One region of the Natranaerobius trueperi genome, then DNA from elsewhere that is predicted to be linked to it. Evidence: a T-box and tRNA genes for the amino acid it is inferred to sense, from the RefSeq annotation. Region 1 holds a T-box; the other holds one or more tRNA genes.
What was found. A T-box is a leader RNA that pairs with one kind of tRNA and senses whether it is charged. The one in region 1 lies ahead of ileS (isoleucine--tRNA ligase), so its partner is inferred to be a tRNA-Ile.

Region 1 (11,985 bases):
ATGCACCAGTTTCAGGTAAAACAAATCGACTGGTACAAGAAGGAAAAAGAGTACAGAAAGGCCAACCTATAATTTCTTATGATCAAGTATCAATTACTGAAAAAGATTTTCAAACCACAGATGATATAGCAAATGAGATTAACAAAACACTAGCTAGATTTGAAATAGAATTATCTGCTTTAAGAAATCAAGATTCTAGTGGAGCTCATATAAGTGAAACTATAGAAGAATTAAAAGAATTAGATTCTAATTATCAAGAGCTAGTTAATCCTGATATTGAACTGGGAAATACTGATGAGTCTACTAAAATTAATGCACCTAAACCAGGAATTATTAGTTTTTTCATTGACGGGTTAGAAGAAAAATTAGACAAAGAGAGTATTACACCTGAAAAAATTAATCAATACAAAGGTCAATATGAAGAATATTTACAGGACTATGAAGTTGCAGTTGCAAGAGCTCCATTGTTTAAAATGGTAGATAATCATCGATGGGAAGCTATGGTAATTGTAAATTCATCGAAGTTATCTTATTTTGATGAGGGGAAGAGTGTACCAACAGAATTTCATTTTAATCAAGGGGACACTCTTACAGGTAAAGTTTTAGATGTTAAAGAACATGATGATTATGGAATTGTAAATCTTGAGTTTAGGCGCGAAATTGAAGACTTTTGGGAAACAAGATTTACAGAAGTAAATTTAGTTAAGAATACACGTACAGGATTTAAAATACCGGAAAGTGCACTTACTGAAAAAGACGGACAAACTGGGGTATATCTTATTAAAAGAGGTATTGTCCGCTTTAAAAGTATTGAAATTATAGATGAGTTAAAGGCAGATGATTATGTACTAGCAGATGGTTTAGATGAAGGAAGTTTAATAGTGACAAGCACCTTTTTTGTCAGAGAGGGTGACAAATTAAGGTAAGAAAGGGGGATTAGCATGACTAATATAGAATGTATTAAATATAACTTGTCTGATATTAAACATTGTATATCTGAAGCTGCGAAAAAAGCAGGAACTTCAGAAAATGATATCAAAATGGTAGCAGTTACTAAATATGCTAATTTAGATCAGATGAATAAACTACTTGACTTAGGTGTTACAGATCTAGGTGAAAATAAAGTACAAACTGCAGTACCGAAAATTGAGAAATTAGGTGATCAAGTGAACTGGCATTTTGTTGGACATCTTCAAAGTAATAAAGTGAAATATTTAATTAATTATGTAGACTTAATTCATTCCTTAGATAGGAAATCACTAGCTAAAGAGTTAGATAAGCGAGCTAAGAAAGATGATATTTATGTTGATGCCTTAGTTCAAGTTAACATAGCACAAGATGAATCAAAATATGGTATTTCACCTGATCAAGTTACACCTTTTATAGATAAAACTATGAACAGTTATCCTAACATTAATATACGAGGATTAATGACAATGACTCCATACTATCCAGATCCAGAAGAAATACGGCCATATTATGTTAAAATGACTGAATTATTTAGAAAAATTAAAGATGAGTTTGAAATTGATGACTTTAAGTACTTATCTATGGGAATGTCACATGATTTCCCAATAGCTATAGAGGAAGGGGCTAATCTTGTGAGAATTGGACGTGCTTTTTTCAAATCTAGAGAGGAGGGGAATTAAACATGAGTTTTTTTGAAAAAATGTTAGTATTTTTAGGTCTAGCAGAAGAAACTGAAGAAGAAATTATTGAAGAAGAAGAAACTGAACCAGTTCGAGAAACTTCAGAAAGAAACAAAAAGAAGAAGGTTGCTAGAAAGAATAAAGATAATCAGGTAGTACCGTTACACAAAGCATCTAACCAACATAATATTAAAGTCTTTTTATTAGCCCCTAAAAAGTATGATGAAGCTCAAATGGTTGGTAAGTATCTTAAAAATGGATTCCCAGTTATAGTTAACTTAGAAAATTTAGAAGTCGAAACAGCTAAACAGCTTATTGATTTCGTAAGTGGGACGGTATTTGCTCTTGATGGCAACCTACATAAAATAGGTCAAAATATCTTCTTATTTTCACCACCAAATATAGAAATTGAAGGTGAAATAAGTTCTATTAATAGTGAGTATGAACTTGAGCAAAAGTATAACGAGGAATAAAGGGGTTGAGGTAATTGTTTGTAACAAGAATATTCGGTTTTTTATTTCAAATAATATATACTTTACTAATTTTACGAGTTATTTTCTCTTTTTTAAAACCAGACCCTTTTAGGTATCGGACTCTTTTTAACGCAAATAAATTTATATTTAAAATAACAGAACCTTTTTTATCTCCAATCCGAAATTTAGTGTCGCCAATAACTGTTGGAGGTGGAGGATATATTGATCTTTCACCATTAATTGCTTTATTGATATTAAATTTATTACAGCGTATATTGTTTAGTTTTAGTTATTTACTTTAGAGAAGGAGGCATAAGATGGAAGATGATAAACATAAAATTTTAAACCATTATACCCATCCTGTTGATAAAGAAACTGCAAGTAAAGTATATGATAAGGCAAATAAGGTTTTTGAGCAGCAAAAATTAGAAATCACTGATTTTTTGGATCCACATCAAGTGGATATTGCTGAGAGAATCATTAATAGCTTTGCAGATATTTCTGCAGTATTTCATGGAGGGTTTGATAGTAGTGAACGTAAAAAAGTAGGGATTTTTCCAAAAGTATGGAATATTACAGAAAAAGATCTAGGAATAGAAGTTTTGGAGATACAAGTTCGGTTTGAGTTTGAAAAGGTTTCACACAGGGATGTATTAGGAGCAGTATTAGGTCTAGGTTTAAAAAGAGAAAAAATCGGTGATATTCAGTTGTTTATGGAAAATAATAAAGTTTTTTTAGCTGTTGATAGAGAGATCTCACAATTTATATGTGATAATCTAGTTCAAATTAAGAATACAAGTGTATCAATTTATGTTGCTGATGATGAGTTAAAACTACCTAAGGAAGAATTTACAAAAGAAATAACAGGTACAGTATCAAGTTTAAGGTTAGATGCAGTTTCAAGTATAGGATTTGGAGCATCAAGAAGTAAAATGAATCAACTTATAAAAGCAGAAAGAGTAAAAATTAATTGGAAACCAACATCTGATCCTAAAACTACTGTAAACACCTGTGATGTTATTTCACTTCGAGGAAAGGGAAGGGTTGAAGTAGCAGAAGTTGGCGGGAAAAGTCGAAAAGGAAGGAGGCATGTCAGATTAAGACGCTATAAATAATTTTCATCCATAGGAGGTGTAATGATGACTTTAACTCCTTTAGATATACATAATAAAGAATTTTCCAAAGGTATCCGTGGTTATAATCCAGATGAAGTTAATGAGTTTTTAGATCAAGTAGTAAAAGATTACGAAAGTATAATTAAGAAAAATATAGAACTAAAAGATGAGGTAGAGAAATTAAATAATAAAATAGAACATTATCAAAAAATGGAAGAAACTTTGCATAATGCAATAATTGTAGCTCAAGAAACTGCAGAGGAAGTAAAGGAAAGTGCACAAAAAGAAGCAGAGTTAATTAAACGTGAAGCTGAGAGCGATGCAAATAAGAAAATTGAAGAAGCTAATAACCAAGTTAGTAGAATAAAATCTGAAATAGAAGAACTTAAAAAACAAGAAAAAACATATAAAGCTCGATTTAAGTCGATGTTAGAGACACAGCTAGAATTACTAGAATCAGATAATTTGCAAGAGAATGATGTTGATTATCAGGAGGATTATTCAGTAGAAACAGCTGACTCTAATGAATTTACTAGTGAGGAACAAGGTGACTCTTAAAAGGATATGTAATATTATTGCACGGAATTTTTGAATATGCTATAATTTATAAAAATATCTTGATGGATAATAGCTATGAAGGGAAGAGTAGCCTTTTTTTAAAATCTACAGAGAGCCAGGTGGCTGAGAACTGGTGATTTAAAATAGGCGAAGATCATCCCAGAGCTCTTTAAGTGAATTTTAGTAGCTTAAAGCGTTAAGCAGGCGTTAACTGCTTAAAGTGCTGGTAAAATTTCCAGTACTAGGGTGGTACCGCGGGATAAGCTCGCCCCTAGAGGGGCGTGCTTTTTTGTTATTTAATAAAAATAGGAGGGTGGTTAACAATGAGTTACAAAGATACTTTAAACTTACCTAAAACAGATTTTCCAATGAAAGCTAAATTACCACAGCGAGAGCCTGAAATTCTTAGTAAATGGGAACAAGAAAATATTTACAATAAAGTATTAGAACATAAAAAAGGTAAACCTAAATATGTGTTACATGATGGACCTCCATATGCAAATGGTGATATCCATATGGGGCATGCATTAAATAAAGTATTAAAAGATATAGTAGTTAAGTTTAAAACAATGCAAGGTTATGATTCACCTTATGTACCCGGTTGGGATACTCATGGACTTCCTATTGAACACCAGATTACAAAAAAGAAGAAAGTTAACCGTAAAAAACTTTCAAATGTCGAATTTAGAAGAAAGTGTCGTGAATACGCGTTAAAATATGTTGATATTCAACGAGAACAGTTTAAGCGTCTAGGTGTACGTGGAGACTGGGAAAATCCTTATTTAACTCTTTCTCCAGAATTTGAAGCAGAACAGGTCAAATTATTTGGTAAAATGGCGCAGGAGGGTTATATTTACAAAGGTAAAAAACCAGTCTATTGGTGTACTGATTGTGAAACAGCTTTAGCGGAAGCAGAGGTGGAATACCAAGACAAACGATCTCCATCAATTTATGTTGGTTTTACTATCAAAGATGGAAAAGGAAAGCTTAAAGAAGAAGAAGTTGAGGTAATGATCTGGACTACAACTCCTTGGACAATTCCAGCAAATATGGCGATATCTTTACATCCTGAATTCAAGTATTCTCTTGTAGAAGTAGAAGAGAGAAAATATCTGCTTGCCTCAGAATTAGTTGAAGATGTAATGGAAAAAATTCAAGTATCAGACTATGAAATAAAAGAAGAATTTTTAGGTGAAGAACTTGAAGGATTAAAATGTCAGCATCCTCTGTTTGAGCGTGAATCATTATTAATCCTAGGTGATCATGTAACATTAGAACAAGGTACTGGTTGTGTTCATACAGCTCCTGGACATGGGCAAGAGGACTATGAAATAAGTAAAAAGTATGATTTAGAGGTGTTTTCACCAATTAATGAAAGTGGAGTATTTACAGATGAGGCCGGACAATTTGCTGGACTGTATTATGACAAAGCTAATAAAGCTGTTACGAAAGCTCTAGAAGAAAAAGGTTATTTATTATCCCTTAGCTTTGTTACACACCAATATCCAGGTTGTTGGCGTTGTAAAAAATCAGTTATCTTTCGTGCAACAGAGCAATGGTTTGCGTCTGTAGATGGATTTAGAAAACAAGCTTTAGATTCTATAAATGACGTTAAGTGGGTACCTGAATGGGGAGAAGAAAGAATAAGAAATATGGTTAATAACCGAGATGACTGGTGTATTTCAAGACAACGTGTTTGGGGAGTACCTATTCCGATTTTTTACTGTAAAGATTGTGGTAAAGAGCTTATTACAGAAGAAAGTATTTCTATTGTTGCTGATCTCTTTGGTAAAGAAGGTTCTGATGCCTGGTTCGAAAAAGAAGCTGATGAAATTTTATCAGATGAAATTAAATGTGAGTGTGGACATGAGAATTTTACAAAAGAAACAGATATAATGGATGTTTGGTTTGACTCTGGCTCAACTCATAAAGCAGTTTGTGAACAGCGTGAAGAACTTACATGGCCTGTTGACCTTTATTTAGAAGGAAGTGACCAATATCGTGGTTGGTTCCAGTCATCACTACTTACGGCTGTAGCAACTAAAGGTAATTCACCTTATCGCACAGTTCTAACTAATGGCTGGGTAGTTGATGGAGAAGGTAAGAAGATGAGTAAATCTATGGGTAATGTAATAGCACCTAAAGAAATTATTGATAGGTTTGGATCTGATATACTCAGACTTTGGGTTGCTTCAAGTGAATTCAAGCATGATGTTAGAGTTTCAGAGAACATTTTAAAACAAATAACAGAAGGCTATCGAAAAATCAGAAATACAGCTAGATTTATCTTAGGTAATTTACACGATTTTGAGCCAGAAACTGATCAGGTTCCATATGATGAGTTACAAGATGTTGATCGATATATTTTATCTCGATTGCAACATGTGATTAAAGAAGCAACAAAATCATATGATAAATTTGATTTCCATGAATTTTATCATATGGTGCATAACTTTTGTGTAGTTGAGTTAAGTCAATTTTATTTAGATGTCATAAAAGATCGAATTTATACTATGCCTGAAAACTCAACTGAACGAAAAGCAGGACAAACTACAATGTATTATATTTTAGATGCTCTTGTTCGATTACTAGCACCTGTATTAACATTTACGAGTGAAGAAATTTGGTCACATATGCCAGGTGAAAATAAAGAGTCAGTGCAATTAGCTGATTGGCCTCAAGTGAATGAAAAGTTTGTTGATCATAAATTAGAAGAGCAATGGGAATATTTCTTAGAATTTAGAAAAGAAGTAGCAAAAGCATTAGAGAGTGTAAGAAGAGACAAAAAAATTGGTAGTCCTTTAGAGGCTAAAGTTAAGATTTATGCACCTGAAGAAAAACAAGAGAAATTACAGCCTTTTTCAAAAAGCCTTGCTGAACTCTTTATTGTATCTCAAGGAGAGCTAAACGAAGAGGATTCGGCTAATGAAGATGAAATAAAAGAAGCATTATTAGTAGAAACTACAGAAGATGGAGTAACTATTGTTATTGAAAATGCTGAAGGAGAAAAATGTCCACGTTGTTGGAACTATCATAGTATGATATCAGAAGATGGAGAACTTTGTCCTAGATGTGATTCAGTTATATCTGAAGACTAGCTCTCATTTATTTATACCCCCTGAAAAATTTTTCAGGGGGTTTTTAACATTTATTAACACATAAAATAATTATTAAAAAGCTGGTTAAATTAATAAGGGGGATGAAATAATGAAAAATAACGATAATAAATTACAAGAAAAACTGGTTGAACAAACCGCTGAACTTTTAGATAAATTAGAAAGATTTAAATTATCAGAATATATGCAATTGCTAAATAGTCCAATTCGTTTTTTTTGGATTAACTTTTTAGGGGGAGTAGCTCGAGGTTTAGGATTTTCAGTTGGTGTAACTATTTTAGGTGCTCTTTTAATCTACTTTTTACAACAATTGGTTGTATTAAATCTTCCTGTTATCGGAGATTTTATAGCAGAGATTGTAAAAATAGTACAAAAACATCTCTAAAAGGAGGTACAATTCAATGACAGATCGAGAATTAAAATATTTCGAAAATCAATTATTAAATTTAAAAGAGAAGCTTAAAAACCAATATGAAGATAATACAGAACGTCAAGAAGAATTGAGAGAGACAACTTCAGAACTTTCTAGTCATGATAATCACCCAGGTGATCTAGCATCAGAACAATATGAGATGGAAAAAGATATAACTATGTCTAATGTTAATAGAGAAAGGTTACAGGAAGTTAATAGAGCATTAGATAAGATAGAGTCAGGTGAATATGGTAGTTGTGAATGTTGTGATGAAGAGATATCTCTAGAAAGATTAGAGACAGTACCATATACTAGATATTGTGTTGAATGTGCACAAGATCAAGAGCAAGATAGCAAAGATTTTCCTTACTTTGAAGATGAAACCCATATAGAACAAATGAGAACTACAAATGATCCAAATAACTATACATATTTTGATAAAGAGGATACATGGCAGAAATTAGAAAGAATGGGTAGTGCCGACGAAACAGAAGAGGATTATGATTTCCCACAAGAAGCTCATGGGTCGGTCGATAAGATAGATAGTTTTTCTACTGAAGATCCTGAAATGCAAGATCCTAATATTGATCCTATGAGATTTAAAAAGAGAAAGAGATATAGGAGGCGTAGAGAAGAATAAAATTGTCAATATAATAACATTGTGCTAAAATTAAGAGGGTATAAAAAGATTGTAGGAGGGATTGGTGTTAGTGGGGCTTTTCATTTTGATTTTTTTAATTATAGCTATTGATCAGATTAGTAAATGGTATATTAAAACAAATATGGAATTAGGTCAGAGTATTCCAATTATTGATAATGTTTTTCATCTTACATATTCAGTTAATCCAGGAGCAGCATTTGGAATTTTAGCCCATAGAACTACTTTTTTCATTATAATGACAATAGGTTTACTACTAGTAATTCTTTATCTTTTTTATAAGCTAAATGATAATTATAAGCTTGTAAAATTCGCTTTAGCACTTCAGTTTGGTGGTGCTGTTGGTAATTTAATAGATAGAATTAGAACAGGTTATGTGGTGGATTTCTTTGATTTTAGAGTGTGGCCGATTTTTAATGTTGCTGATGTAGCTATTGTAATGGGTGTATCGATTTTAGTATATTTTATACTTTTTTCTTATAAAGAGACAGATGACTTGTTTTAAAACATTGTGTAGGAAAGGGGAAGTAATTTGGAGGAAACTAAGTTTCAATGTCAACAAGAAGATAGTCAAAAAAGACTAGACCTTATTATTAGTGAACGAGTTTCACAACTTAGTAGATCAAAAGCAAAGGAATTGATTATAAAAGAATTAGTTCAGGTTAATGGTCACCATAAAAAACCTAGATATGAAGTGAAAACCGGTGATGAAATCATAGTTAACTTTGAGACGTGTGCTGATGATATAAATGTGAAACCAGAGAATATACCAATTGATATAGTTTATGAAGATGAAGATGTGTTAGTTGTCAATAAAGAAAGAGGTATGGTAGTTCATCCAGGCGCAGGTAATCATCAAGGGACATTAGTAAATGCTCTTTTATTTCATTGTGAAAACCTTTCTGAGGGGACATCAAAAGAACGTCCAGGAATAGTCCATAGATTAGATAAAGACACCTCTGGATTATTGGTAGTTGCAAAAAATGACTATGTACATCAAATATTATCTAGAGACCTGCAAAACCGTGATATTAAAAGAACTTATTTAGCTCTAGTATCTGGAAATTTTCCAAATGATAAAGCAACAATTGATCTACCAATAGCTAGAGATAGCAGAAATAGAAAAAAGATGTCTGTACAACCAAGTGGTAAAAGAGCAGTAACACGTGTTAGAGTTTTGAATAGTTTTTCAAATATGACTCTTTTAAAAATACAGTTAGAGACCGGTAGGACTCATCAAATTAGAGTGCATATGAGTCATTTAGGTTATCCTTTAGTAGGTGATCCTGTATATGGAACTAGTAAATCGTTAACACAACAAATAGAAGGACAGGCACTACATTCCTTTTCATTAAGCTTTAATCACCCTAAATATGAAAGGGAAATGTTTTTTAGAGCCCCGTTACCTAACGACATGAAAGATATATTAAAAGAAGCTAAAAAAGCCACCTAAAGGGTGGCTTTTTTAGCTCTCATTTTGTTCTAATTCATAAGGGTTTGCATAGATAGTTTTGTAATTCTCGTAAAATACCATACCAGGTTTAGCACCTTTTGGCTTTCTGACATGTTTAACATAGGTATAATCAACTGGGACATTTTCAGAATGTCTTGCTTTTGAATGATAAGCAGCTATATTAGCTGCTTCACTTAAAGTACTCTCTGGTATATTGTTACCTTTAATAATTACGTGTGAACCTGCTATTTCTTTAGTGTGTAACCAAATATCATTTTTAGAAGTTTCTTTTAAAGTTAGAGAGTCATTTTGTTTGTTGTTTTTACCTACTAATATTAAATAACCATCCTGAGAGTAATAACGAATATAGTCATCTTTTTGTGTTTCTTTCTTTTTCTTTTGTGTTTTTTCTCTTTTAATATAGCCTTCCTGAATAGCTTCTAATTTAATAGTTTCTAACTCTTCTAATGTTTTAGCTTCATCGATTTGAAAAACTAATCCTTCAAGGTATTTGATTTCATTTTTAGTAATTTTTATTTCTTTACCCAATTTTTCTACTCTATTTGTGCTTTTTTTAAATTTATTAAAGTAATTTTCAATATTTTCTCCAGGTGTTTTGCTTGAATCAATAGGAATACTTATCTCTTCAGGTGGATCTTGATAGAAATTATACACTGAAACCTCATTACTATGGGCATTTGCTAATAGGTGATAATTAGCACTGAGTAGCTCACCATAAATTTTATATATACTTCCTTCTTCCGAATTCTCATATTCCTTCTTTTGTTTTTTAAATTTCTTTTTTGCCTTTTTTAATGCTTGGTTTACTTTCTTTTTTAAATTTGTTTGTAATTGATGTGTAAGTTCTTTTCGTTCCTTATAGTAAAAATAATCATCGGTTGCATCATTTAATGAGCTATATTCAATTGTTTTAACATTATCAAATAGACTTTTATCCCAATAGATGTCCTTTATTTCATCAAATTTTTCATCTTTTATCAGAATCGGAGTGTAATTTTGTGACATTAACTTTTCTTTAGTAGAACTCCAGTATGAAATAAGGTCATTATAATCTTGAGTACTAAAAAAACCACTTTTTTTAACTATTTTTTTTGAGAGAAGAGGACTAACACCTTGAAAGTTCTCAAAAAATATTTTTTCATAATCATCTTCGATAGAAGTGTTTTGTAGAAGTTTTTTAAGCTCATTATTAGTTATATCAAAAGGATTTAGTTTGTTTTGCTTTGGTGGTCTTTCAAACAGCACTCCAGGAATAATTTCTCTTTCATCAGAGAGTTCTCGTTGAATTCGCTTAATTCCATCTAGAATTCGATTTGTACCTTTATTAACTATAACTATGTTACTGTGCTTTCCAGTCAGTTCACATGGCAACATAAATTCTTTAGTTAGATCAAACTCATCGGTTCTTTTTATATGAAAGTCTATGATACGATCATTTTCATATTGAGATATATTAGTTATTTTACCTCCAATTAAAAATTTCCTTAATAACATACAAAATGGTGGTGGAGTTGGTGGGTTCTCCATAGATTTATTAGTAAAATGTACACTGCTAGATTTAGAATTTGCACTTAATAATAATGTCTTTTTTCCAGATTTACTATAGATTTGTATCTTTAGGGAATTTTTCGTAGGTTGGTGAATTCGATCAATGCGACCATTTTCTATTTGCTTAAGCTCTGATACTAAACCTTTTATAAAGAAACCATCAATTGGCATTTATCTCACTCCTGTTTATGTAAAAATTATATTGCCAGTTAAAGTATAAGGGTAAAAAAATATCAGGTCAAATTTTGTATACTTTTATTGCAATAAAAGTATTATTTTAGATTTATTGTAATAAACATTATCAGTAGTAGTCCCATTAATGAAAAAAGGGGGGGCATATATTGTCTTTTTACATTAAATCATCAGAAGAAACTGAAGCTGAACTATCAACCAGTATTAAAAGGGGATTATCTTATCGTGAAGTCTCTAAAAGACAAAAAGACTATGGTGAAAATAGTTTAAAGGCAGATGAAACATTTAACTGGTGGGAAGTGCTTTTAGATCAATTCAGGGATTTTATGGTGTTAGTTTTGCTTGCAGCAACCACAGTTTCAGGGCTTTTAGGTGAATATACAGACGCGATAACAATAATTGCTATTGTAGTACTAAATGCTATATTAGGTTTTTATCAGGAGTTTAAGGCTGAAAAGTCTCTTCAAGCACTAAAAGAGTTAACTGCCCCAGAAGCTAAAGTAATTAGAGATGGAGAGATTACTGAAATCCCCGCTTCTGAAATTGTTCCTGGTGACATTGTTTATTTAGAATCTGGAGATCGTGTCCCAGCTGATATTCGATTAAATAAAACAAGAAACTTAGAGATAGTAGAATCTAGCTTAACAGGTGAATCCTTACCAGTTAAAAAACATGAAGATAGATTAAGTTCTACTCCTGATTCTATTGGAGATATCAATAACATGGCCTTTATGGGAACAATGGTCACTAAAGGTTCTGCAACTGGAATTGTAACAGATATTGGCATGGA
Region 2 (11,985 bases), on a different contig from region 1:
ATTATTTTTTATGTCAAAGCGGGGGAGTTTTCGATTAATATATGAGGGGATTTTCGGTTGACAAATACATTTTCTTTTAAGTATGTCATTAGCTCATCGACTGTCATCCCGTCAACACCTGCTGCCCTCTGTTTTGCTTTACTCTTTTGTAAGCTGAATTTAAATTTCCTGTGTGTAGTAATTTATCAAGTAAACTTTCTGCACCGTCTTTCTCACTAGGTTCCAGTGAGCTAGTACTCCGCGCTCCCTTGACACTCTCTGATTTAAAAGAATACCATTGTTTGATCCTTCCCGTCTCCGGTACTATGACCTCTGCAGACTTCTTACGATTCAACCGTGCATCACTGCACGGTATGTCGCTGTGGGTTGTTGGTTAACCCCTCTTGTCGGCGACCCCCGTAAGACCTCCCCTGTTAAGAACGGTAACTTTCCTCTCATATATCTGCCACATTAACACCGTAGGGTTCGGGTGGTATTGGACTTTGTGTTGTAGTGCACACTCATCCACCCCACATATACCTTACATGTGGTTTCTGTTAGTCAGACCGAGAGTTTGCATTAGTCTTCCTTCAGACTCCACCTCGCGGTGGACGACCTTGCCATCTGCTAACAGTTCCTACCACCAAGCCTGTAGCGGACTCTCACCACCTAGCTACCGCCCATGCAGAGCAAACCACAAAAAAGAGCATCTCAAGTGAGATACTCTTCTTCTTAACATTTATTATTTGGATGTTTCAAGTAAGTTTATAAGCCGAGTTCTGTACTCTTTATAGAGTGATAGTCATCTATCTACGATGCCAGTTACCTGACACCTCTAGCGACCATACCCGGAAGGTCAGCGGGCTACTTCATCCCTTCCCTATTTGGTCTTGCTCCGAGTGGGGTTTACCTAGCCAGTCAGTCACCTGACTGCTGGTGCGCTCTTACCACACCTTTTCACCCTTACCAGTAAGACTGGCGGTTTATTTCTGTGGCACTTTCCTGAGGGTCGCCCCCACTGGGTGTTACCCAGCACCCTGGCCCTATGGAGCTCGGACTTTCCTCGAAAGCAATATATTATTACCCTCGCGACTACCCAACTCACTTGAAACATCACAAATAAATTATAATGTTTTCTCTCTCAACGGAAATTTATTATAACATATATATTTCTTTAAGTCAAAGTTTGATCTAAATATTGTAATTGTTCTGTGATATTGTCACCCTAAGAATGTTCTGTAAAAATGTCACTATGACTAAAAAGGTGACATATCAAATGACTCAACAAGAAATAAAGAAACTGAATATTATCAATCAAATAATTGATGGTTACTTGACCATTAAGGATGCAGTTTGGAAAAAACAGAACAAAAGAACTGATATGAACTTCGACTTGGATGACCAAGAACTTTTAGATGCTATACTTAATTCCAGGGACCGAGTTTAAGACTCGGTCTACCTTCCTGGGGGGTGACATTTTCAAAGAACATTGACAAGTTTTAATCCAAATATACTAGAATGCGATTACAACTATCGCAAAAATCTATTCCTTCAATTATCAAGTTATTATGTCTTTCTGTTGACAAGTCAAGACCACATGCACAAGTTTCTTTTTGTTGGTCAAATTTAACCACTGGGTCATACGGAAATCGTTTCATCAATTGATTATATTTATTTAGCATATCTTTTGATAGATTATTATTTATTTTTTCTTTCTCTTGTTCTAGTTTTTCTATTTCACTGTTGTTATATTTCTTGCGACGTTCAATTTCTTGCTTTAAACTTAATATATCTTCTAAGTAACTTTGATATTTACTTTCGTAGTTTTCAACAGTTACCTTCTCATGTTCTATTTTATCAGAAATGTCACAGTAATTGTCAAATACCTTCTGTTCTTTGTTTTTTAATTCATTTATACGATCATATAGATCTGATATTTCTTTTACACCTTTATCGCCTAAATACATCTCTTTTTCTAATTGCTGTTTTTCTTGGTTTAACTTTTCATTTTCTAACTCTTCTTTTTTTTCTTGGTTTTGTAGACTCTTCAATTGCTTTTTAGCTTCAAATAAGTTTTGTTCTAATGTTTTAGCCTGATCCCTTAAGTTCTCAAGCCTTTCTACATCATCACTTTTTTCTAATTCTTTTTTTAGATCCATAATTTTTCTATCATAACAAAACAGATTATACAACATTTCATTTTCAGCCATAAAAACACCTCCAAATATTTATAAAATAAAAAACAGGTAGAGAAAGTAATATTAAATATTACTTTCTCTACCTGTTAAAATTTTTTCTTGATTATAATAAGCTATGAAATTAGTTTCTTGATTTTTGTAGTAGTTATCTAAGTAAGATACTAATTTATTAATCACGGGTAATTCTGTTTCTCTGTGCCCAGCATCAATTACAATTAGCCCTCTTCCGTAAGCATCTAATGCTTCATGGTATTTTATATCACCTGTTATAAATGCGTCGGCTCCACTAGCAACAGCTTGATTGATTAGTTTTCCACCACTTCCACCGCATACAGCAATTTTATTTATATAAGATTTCTTTTCACCTGAAAAGTTTATCCTTGTATCAAGTTTATTTTCAACTATATCTAACAACTCATCACAATTTATTGGTGCAGTTAATTCGCCTATTAGTCCAAGTCCGACTTGATGATAAGGTTGTTCTAATTGATATACATCATAAGCTGGTTCTTCATAAGGATGTTCTTTAAGTATGTTTTCTATTACCTTATCTAAGTTTTCACTATTAACTATTGTTTCAAGTCTATATTCATCAAGGTTATCTCTTTTCTCTATTTCACCTATGAAAGGGTTAGTTCCAGGTAAAGGTTTAAATGTCCCATTACCTAATGTGGAAAAACTACAATCGCTATACTCTCCTATTCTCCCTCCACCAGAACTAAAAATTATTTCTTTTAAACTTTCAAGATACTCTTTTGGAACATAAACTACTATTTTGTAAAAATCTTGTTTATATGTATTTAATAAATTAGAAAGTTTTTTAAAATCTAAACTGAGAGTATCAATTAAAGCATGATTAACACCAATATGTGGTGCTACATCTAAATTAGTATGGCTAGTATATATAGTTATATCATTTTTTATAGCCTTCTTGGCAACATTTCCAATATATTTATTAGTTAAGTTTTTTAAAGGTTCCATAAAAACAGGATGGTGACTAATAATTAGTTCAGCATTTATTTCAACAGCTTTATCAACAACTTCTTCGGTTGCATCTAGAGCCACTATACAATTAGAAACATTACCAATCAGTTCACCAATCTGAGTACCTGGGTTGTCTTTTGACAAAGCATACTTTTGGGGAGCATAATATTCTATAGCATTAATGATATCTTTTTTCGTGGCTAAACGCATTCCTATACACCTCCTGCAAATCATGATAACGTTTTACAAATTTATTTTTTTTATCTATTATCTCGTCATCTTTTGAACTACTTCTATTTACATTATTAATTACTCTATTAATCTTAGCTAATTCTTTTTCTAAAAATTCTTTCAGGGTTTTAGTTGGATTTTTTAAAATTTGAGGACCATACTCTAGTTCTAATTTAGAGTAGTTTTTATATCCTTTTTCACGAATAGATCGGATTATTTGATAGTAACGTTTCTTATCACTTATTAGAACCTCTTTATCAAAGTTATAACCAATCTCTAATAAATATTTGCGCAAACTATATGAATCCTCCATAGCCTGTAACACTAAAATAGGATCAAACTCAAGCTTATTATACCCTTCTTGAAGAATCTTTACAATACCTTCTCCACTCACCCCAGCAATCACTACTAAATCAGGATATTCATTTTCATTTAAGACTTGTAAACCATCCCCAAGCCTTGTTTCTATACATTCTTCTAATCCATGCTTCCTAATATTCTCATTTGCATCCTCTAAGGGAAATACTGATATATCAGAAGCAATTACATAACTAGCTATTTCTTCTTGAATTAAAGTTATTGGTAAATAACTGTGATCTGTTCCTACATCTAGTACAAACTTTGTTCCATGAGGTATCATGTTCTTAATACCACGTAAACGATTATTTAGCATAAAAATCTCTCCTATACATAATTTCAATATTATATGTATGATTCCTGCAAGAAAAAAAGCACCTTCAAAATGAAGGTGCTTAAATGGTGGGCGGAACAGGGCTCGAACCTGTGACCCCCTGCTTGTAAGGCAGGTGCTCTCCCAACTGAGCTATCCGCCCAAGAGTGGTGACCCCTAGGGGATTCGAACCCCTGATACCGGCGTGAAAGGCCGGTGTCTTAACCACTTGACCAAGGGGCCATATTTAATTGGTGGGCCCACCCGGGCTCGAACCAGGGACCAACCGGTTATGAGCCGGTTGCTCTTCCAACTGAGCTATGGGCCCAAAGTGGCTCCCCAGGCAGGATTCGAACCTGCGACCTACCGGTTAACAGCCGGGCGCTCTACCACTGAGCTACTGAGGAACTCATTTCGCTGACATTAATTATTATACTCAAAAACAGTAGATTAGTCAACAGTTTTTTAAAATTTTTTTAAGTTAATCTAAATAATCTTTCAACCTCTTACTTCTCATTGGATGTCTTAGTTTTCTAAGTGCTTTAGCTTCAATTTGACGTATTCTCTCTCTTGTTACTCCAAAGTGTTTGCCTACTTCTTCAAGAGTTCTTGTTCTACCATCATCAAGACCAAATCTCAAGCGCAATACTTTTTGTTCTCTCTCTGTAAGACTATCTAAAACTTCTTCTAATTGACCCTTTAACAGCTCAAATGCAGCTGCATCAGCAGGTGGTCTTGCGTCTTGATCTTCTATAAAATCACCTAAAGAACTATCATCTTCTTCTCCAATTGGTGTTTCTAAACTAACAGGTTCTTGAGCTATTTTCATTATTTCTCTAACTTTATCTTCACTCATATCCATTTCTTCAGCAATTTCTTCTGGTAAAGGTTCCCTACCAAGATCTTGTACCAATTGACGAGAAACGCGAATTAATTTATTAATAGTCTCAACCATGTGTACAGGAATCCTAATTGTTCTAGCCTGATCTGCAATAGCTCTAGTTATAGCCTGTCGTATCCACCAAGTTGCATAGGTACTAAATTTATACCCTTTTCTATAATCAAATTTCTCTACTGCTTTAATTAACCCTAGGTTTCCTTCTTGAATTAAATCTAGAAATAACATACCTCTTCCTACGTATTTCTTAGCAATACTTACCACTAAACGGAGATTTGCCTCAGCTAATTTTCTTTTAGCCATTTCATCTCCTTCTTCTATTTGTTTAGCGAGATTGATCTCTTCATCTGGTGATAGAAGGGGGATCTTCCCAATCTCTTTAAGATACATTCGAACAGGATCACTAACTTCTACCCCTTCAGGTAATGACAGATCTAGTTCAGCCTTTGTCGGGTCATCAGGATCAACCTCACCAACTGCATCTACGACATCAATCCCCGCTTGAGTTAAGACTTCGTAAAATTCGTCTACTTGCTCACTAGATAACTGAAATTCTGCTAACTGATCCATAATTTCCTTATAAGTTAGGAAACCGCGTTCCTTTCCCACCTTCACCAGTTCTTCTTTAATTTGTTCAAGTTTTTGATTTTTTTCAGTCACAATTTTACCCCCCTTCCTCCAAGGTCCACTGTTTTGTCTTTTCCATTTTGATATACATTTGCAATCTTTCTAATACCTCCCGATATTTATCTGGTTCATGTTCGGGGTTAATTTCACTTAACTCACGTTGTAATTCATTTTTCTGTTTTTTTATCTGAGTTTCTTTAATTTTATAAACACAGTCGTTAATAAACTTATCGACATTATCTATTTCTGGGAATTCCTTCATAGAGAGCTCTGTAACAACCCGTTCTACTTCCGGGAATTGTCTCACACCATCTAGGATTTTAGTTATAGCGATCTCATGATTTTCATCAGCCATCTTATACATTCTATGAGTAAGAAAAACAAAAGTATCACTATTAAAATCCTCTGCATACAAATGTTTCTTAATATTACTAATATATTCAGGATAATGTAACATTAAAGATAGTAATTCTTCTTCAGCTTTAATTTTTTTTGGTCGTTTAGAGATGCTTTTAGAATTTGCTGTTTTCTCTTTATTGTTCCTGTCTGCTCCATTTTTATCCATCTTTCTAGAATTTTTCTGTTGTTTTCGAGTATAATCCCTAAACTCTGACTGTAACGATTCAAACGAAACATCTATATATTTCGAGATCTCACTCAAATAACTTTCTCTTTCAACTGCACTCCTAATTTTTGAGATTATAGGAATTACTTCTTGTACATACTCTTTTTTTCCTTCTATAGAATCTAAATTTTTATTTTTAGCAGCTTGTCTTAATTGATATTCAATAAGAGGTTTTGCTTGATCCATTATTTCTAGTTTAAATTTCTCAGCTCCAAATTTTTGAATATAATCATCTGGATCATACTCTTTCGGCAATTCACAAACCATTACATGTAACCCCATGGTTTGTAAAAGTTCTAACCCTCTTAAAGTTGCTGATTCACCTGCTGAGTCAGCATCATAAGCAATCAGAACTTTATTAGTATTATATTTAATTATTCTAGCTTGTTCTTCTGTCAATGAAGTTCCAAGAGAAGCAACTGCAATAGGTACACCTTCTTGATAACTGGCAATCACATCCGTATACCCTTCAACTATTATAGCTTGTTCTTCTTTCCGAATATTTTTAAAAGCTAGATTTAAACCATAAAGAATTTTTCTTTTATTGAAAACCGGAGTTTCTGGTGAATTAAGGTATTTGGGTTGTTTATCATTTTCTTTTAATAACCTTCCACCAAAACCAAGGATTTCTCCTCTTTGATTAGCTATTGGAAAAATTATTCTATCTCTAAACCGATCATAAATATTAGTTCCTTGTTTGTTTTGATTACTAAGTCCAGCTTTAATTAATAATTCCTCTGGAAAACCCTTTTTCATTAAGAAATCACTTAACCCTCTCCAACTATCGGGTGCATACCCGAGATAAAAGTTATCTATAGTTTCTTTATTTAACCCCCTTTCCTGTAGATAACTTCTTGCCTTTTTCCCAGTTTCAGTCTTTAATAAAACATATCTAAAAAAATTGGCTGCATATTTGTTGATTTTTTTTATGCTTTCTTTCTCTTTTAATTCTTCAGAGATGTCTTGATTTGAGTGATCTCTTGTAAAATTTAGGCCAATTAAATTTGCTAATTTTTCGCATGATTCAACAAAGTTTAATTTTTCAATTTCTTCTATAAAATTAAAAACATCTCCTCCAGCACCACACCCAAAACAATAATATAATTGCTTATCGGGTGAAACGTTAAACGAAGGAGTTTTTTCATTATGAAAAGGACATAGTCCTTGATAATTTTTCCCATATTTTTTAAGATTAACATATCCAGAGACTATATCTACTAAGTCGCATTCCTGTCTAATTCGTTCAATAATTTCCTGGGGTATTTGACTAGTCATTTTATCACCCCTTGTCCTAAAAGTATTCAACTGAAGTGAAGAATAACTTTAGTTATTTTATTATTTATTCGCAACAAGTATTAGTTATTCTGTAGCAAAAAATAAATTCCTGCTAAAAAATAAAAAAATATTATATATTGTTGAAAAAACCAGAAATTTATCGATTAATTATCTTCTATTAAAAATAATTCGACGAATTAGGTAGAGATTCCTTCTATTATTCAAACATATATTCGCCTTCATACAACCGTTATAATTTCCTGATTTAATATATTTTATTCTTCCCTTCTAAAACTCCACGGTTTCGGTAAAAAAATATCTCTATAGAGATCTAAAATATATCTATCAGTCATACCGGCCACGTAATCACATACTACTCTTTCAAGTGGAATAGTATCAAGCAAAGTTTGCACATCAACAGGTAGTTTATCATGATTTTTTCTAAAATAATCATAAACTGACTCGATAACAAACATAGCTTTACTTTCTTCTTCTTTTGCTTCTGACCCAATATACACTTTTCTAAAAAGAAACTTCCTAAGTCTATTTACAGTTTCTCTGATTCCATCACTCATCTTAATATCTTTTGATTCTTTACTAGTAGTTATTAAATCAAAAATCATACTATTAATCCTAGAATTCGATGTAAATCCTAATATCTCAAGTGAGTCATAAGGCAAATCACTTTGTGATATTATCTCACCTCTTATAGCATCATCTATATCATGGTTTATATAAGCTATACGATCACATATTTTGACTATTCTACCTTCTAAAGTAAAAGGAGCTTTATCTCCAGTATGGTTTTCTATACCATCTCTGACTTCCTGTGTTAGATTTAATCCCCCTGGTCGTTCTAGGTAATCTACTACACGTAAACTTTGAAAATTATGATGAAAACCACCTGGAACAAGTTTGTCTAGAACTGCTTCACCAGCATGGCCAAATGGTGTATGTCCTAGATCATGACCAAGGGCAATAGCTTCTGTTAAATCTTCGTTTAAGTTAAGAGCTCTCGCTACAGTACGAGATAATTGGGCCACCTCTAAAGTATGGGTTAGTCTTGTCCTGTAATGATCACCTTCAGGTGAAATAAACACCTGTGTTTTATGCTTTAATCTACGGAATGCTTTACTATGTAAAATTCTATCTCTGTCTTTTTGAAAACAAGTTCTAATTGAACATTCTTCTTCTTGCCTCAATCGTCCTTTACTATTAGTTGAAAAAGTTGCATAACTAGCTAATACTTTCTTTTCATTCTCTTCTATGGTTTCACGATAATCCATTTTTGATTCTCCTTAAAAAGAGTTCTTGACCAATCCTACTATCTAAGACTAAAATATTATTATGTATGTTGCACTTTTCTTATACTATTAAAACATATTATATTCCTGCCTATCTACGATAATCGTTCAAGTCTGGTATATTCTCTTGTTTTTAGGTAAAAATTAAAATTAGAAAAATAAGGAGGACGAAAAATTGTATTACACTAAACTAATCACAAAATTTTTAACAACATCTTTTATGGTTTCACAGATATTTTCACCTATGACAGGTTTAGCTCAGGAGTTTGACATAGATGCTGAAGCTGCTTTATTAATGGAAGCTGACACAGGAAGAATTATTTACGAAGAAAACATAAGTGAAAAATTGGCACCAGCAAGTTTGACAAAAATAATGACATTAGTTATTGGGTTAGAAGCAATAGAAGAAGGTGAGCTTGAACTAGATGAGACTACTGTAACAAGTACAAACGCATGGGAAAGTGTAAGTCAAGAAGAAAGTCAGATGTTTTTAAATGCTGGTCAAGAAGTTAGTATTGAAGAGTTGTTAAAAGGTATTGCTGTAGTTTCTGCAAATGATGCTTGCATTGTTCTAGCTGAACACATGTATGGTAGTGTAGATCAGTTTGTAGATGAAATGAATGCAAAAGCTGATGAAATAGGATTAGAAAACACCAATTTTCAAGATAATATTGGGCTTGATTTTGATGATCAATATATGAGTGCAAAAGATGTAGGGTTATTATCACAATATGCAATACAAAACACTCCAGAAATTTTAGAGTTAGAAAGTATCCCTGAATTTGAATTCAATGACATATCTCAATATAATAGAAATGTACTATTACCAGAAAGAGATACATCCTATTCGTACGAAGGAACTGATGGATTGAAAACAGGTCGAACAGCTGCAGCAGGACATAACTTCGTCGCTACTGCTGACAGAAATAACACTAGATATATATCAGTCATCTTGGGAACAGAGGAAAGAAATGATCGTTATTCCTTAGCAATAGATCTTCTTGACTATGGATACAATAATTATGATAAAGTAACTATCATCGAAGAAAATAAGAAGATTGATTCAGTACCCATTAAAATGGGTCAAGAAAGAGAAGTTGCAGTCGTAAGTGAACACAACCTAGATGTTATTACAGAAACTAACGATCCTGATGAATTAAGCTCAGAATTAAAATTAAAACAAGATAAAATTTCAGCTCCTGTAACACAAGGAGATAAGTTAGGAGAATTAGTGATATACGAAAATAGTGAAAAAATTGGGAGTGTGAACGCCATAGCTAGTGAAGATGTTGATGAGTTAGGTTTTTTTGGACGCATTTTAAGAGGAATTAGTAATATTATAACAGATGCTTTACAAAGTATCAGAGAATCAATACTATCATTTATATTCGATTAAAAAGGGGCTTTCCCAAAGGTATAGTTAAATTTTTAAAATATGCCCTTACTTGTAAGATTGAATTAAAATTTAAATTGTGAAGTTTAAAAAAACAGCCCAACTAGTACACTGAACTGCCCTGTCAAGTAGACAGTGGGAATAATCAAAAAATTGTGTAGCGTCAATCGCATTGATTGGCGCTATATTTATACAGCCGCTTGTGCTTGATAATTACGATACTCTAGTGGTGTAATGCACTTCAATCTTTTTTTATAACGATTATTGTAGTAGTAATCTATATATTCTTCTATGGTACACTTGAGACTTTCAAACTTTTGAAGGTGATACATTTCGGATTTCAATATCCCCCAGAAACCTTCCATAGGACCATTATCGATACAGCCCCAACACGAGACATGCTTTGAACCATGCCAGCTTGATCCAGCTTCTTTCTAAATGCTTTGCTGGTATACTGAAAACCACGATCCTATGGAAAATAAGTTTTGCATTAGGGTGATTTTCAATAGCTTTATCAAAGGTTTCAAATACAATTACATTGTTGTTTGATTTGCCAATAACATAAGAAATAATGCTCTTGTTTTTTATATTTTTCTATTACCCAATTAACTCAACTGTTCATACCAGTCAGTTTTTTATCGGGTACACTTCTTCCTAAATCACAATCATGACAATCGCAGCATTTGTAGTATCGATTTTGTAAGATATCCTCTATTTGTCTTGAAGTTTAAATCTTTTGAGTATAAGTATATACTAAAATTTTAGTCATCATCTTTTGACAATAACTGCTTCTACCTCCACCATGGTAGTATTTTAAGAATATTTATAAAAATATATTATCGTCTATCGCATCATTTACTACTCTTACTAAATGATTCTTTGGACTTTCTTCATTTAAATCCATTGGTAAGTGTAATTGATTAATGTTATAATTTTTAAAAACAATTTTATTATTGCTCATAAAGAAGCCGCTCCTCTCTTTTGGTTTGTTTGGTCACTTACCATTTTATCAAAGGAGAGGCTTCTTTTTTTATTTATTTAAATATAAAAGGGGCTTAATCCCAAAAGCTTTTACTTTTGGGACAGCCCCTTTTATTATTCCTCTTGTAATTTTAATGCAGCTTGTGCAGCTGATAGTCGAGCTACAGGTACTCTGAATGGGGAACAGCTAACATAGTTAAGACCAACTTTATAAAAAAACTCAATAGATTGAGAATCCCCTCCATGTTCGCCACAAACACCTAATTTAATTCCAGGTTTAGTTCTGCTTGCTTTATCCACTGCTGTCGTAATTAACTCTCCAACTCCTTTTTGATCAATTGTCATAAAAGGATTTTCAGGAATTATTTCATTTTGCATATAATGGGCTAAAAATTTCCCCTCAGCATCATCTCTACTGTAACCTAAGGCAGTCTGAGTTAAGTCATTTGTACCAAACGAAAAGAATTCAGCATGTTCTGCTATTTCATCAGCTGTAACACAGGCTCTTGGGAGTTCTAGCATTGTACCAATATGATAAAGTTTCTGTTCATGTTCAGAGCGAGTATGCTTTTCAATAACATCTTCAATCATTTCTTTTAAAATTACAAGCTCTTTATCATGCCCGACTAACGGGATCATTATTTCTGGCTTAGGAGTATATCCCTCATCTACTAAAGTTTTTGCTGCGCGAGCTATCGCTTTTGCTTGCATAATATATATTTCAGGATATAATATCCCTAATCGACATCCTCGGAACCCTAGCATAGGATTAGATTCTTCTAGAGATCTAACCTTATTGAGTAGTTGTCTTTGTTGTTCA

Region 2: it encodes a tRNA-Ile, which carries the amino acid that the T-box ahead of ileS (isoleucine--tRNA ligase) is inferred to sense. The anticodon was not compared.

What each region holds. Positions count from the first base shown of each region.
Region 1 is NZ_NIQC01000007.1:21,776-33,760, forward strand. Features, by position in the region: gene CDO51_RS04535 (biotin/lipoyl attachment domain-containing protein) at 1-926, shown strand, start outside; gene CDO51_RS04540 (YggS family pyridoxal phosphate-dependent enzyme) at 942-1,649, shown strand; gene CDO51_RS04545 (cell division protein SepF) at 1,652-2,122, shown strand; gene CDO51_RS04550 (YggT family protein) at 2,137-2,424, shown strand; gene CDO51_RS04555 (YlmH family RNA-binding protein) at 2,440-3,237, shown strand; gene CDO51_RS04560 (DivIVA domain-containing protein) at 3,262-3,795, shown strand; T-box leader at 3,862-4,071, shown strand; gene ileS (isoleucine--tRNA ligase) at 4,119-6,893, shown strand; gene CDO51_RS04570 (DUF5665 domain-containing protein) at 7,003-7,296, shown strand; gene CDO51_RS04575 (TraR/DksA C4-type zinc finger protein) at 7,313-7,963, shown strand; gene lspA (signal peptidase II) at 8,034-8,486, shown strand; gene CDO51_RS04585 (RluA family pseudouridine synthase) at 8,514-9,434, shown strand; gene CDO51_RS04590 (Rqc2 family fibronectin-binding protein) at 9,447-11,174, opposite strand; gene CDO51_RS04595 (calcium-translocating P-type ATPase, SERCA-type) at 11,345-11,985, shown strand, end outside.
Region 2 is NZ_NIQC01000028.1:22,135-34,119, reverse strand. Features, by position in the region: partial or broken gene CDO51_RS14760 (ATP-binding protein) at 1-1, shown strand, start outside; gene CDO51_RS10645 (hypothetical protein) at 104-334, opposite strand; RNA gene rnpB (RNase P RNA component class A) at 732-1,087, opposite strand; gene CDO51_RS13560 (hypothetical protein) at 1,232-1,426, shown strand; gene CDO51_RS10635 (zinc ribbon domain-containing protein) at 1,479-2,189, opposite strand; gene CDO51_RS10630 (Nif3-like dinuclear metal center hexameric protein) at 2,241-3,371, opposite strand; gene CDO51_RS10625 (tRNA (adenine(22)-N(1))-methyltransferase) at 3,340-4,065, opposite strand; tRNA gene CDO51_RS10620 (tRNA-Val) at 4,150-4,225, opposite strand; tRNA gene CDO51_RS10615 (tRNA-Glu) at 4,231-4,305, opposite strand; tRNA gene CDO51_RS10610 (tRNA-Ile) at 4,315-4,390, opposite strand; tRNA gene CDO51_RS10605 (tRNA-Asn) at 4,395-4,469, opposite strand; gene rpoD (RNA polymerase sigma factor RpoD) at 4,544-5,620, opposite strand; gene dnaG (DNA primase) at 5,625-7,487, opposite strand; gene CDO51_RS10590 (deoxyguanosinetriphosphate triphosphohydrolase) at 7,763-8,773, opposite strand; gene CDO51_RS10585 (D-alanyl-D-alanine carboxypeptidase family protein) at 8,967-10,187, shown strand; gene CDO51_RS10580 (IS3 family transposase) at 10,373-10,516, opposite strand; partial or broken gene CDO51_RS15690 (transposase) at 10,513-10,751, opposite strand; gene CDO51_RS13855 (hypothetical protein) at 11,008-11,145, opposite strand; gene ppdK (pyruvate, phosphate dikinase) at 11,280-11,985, opposite strand, start outside.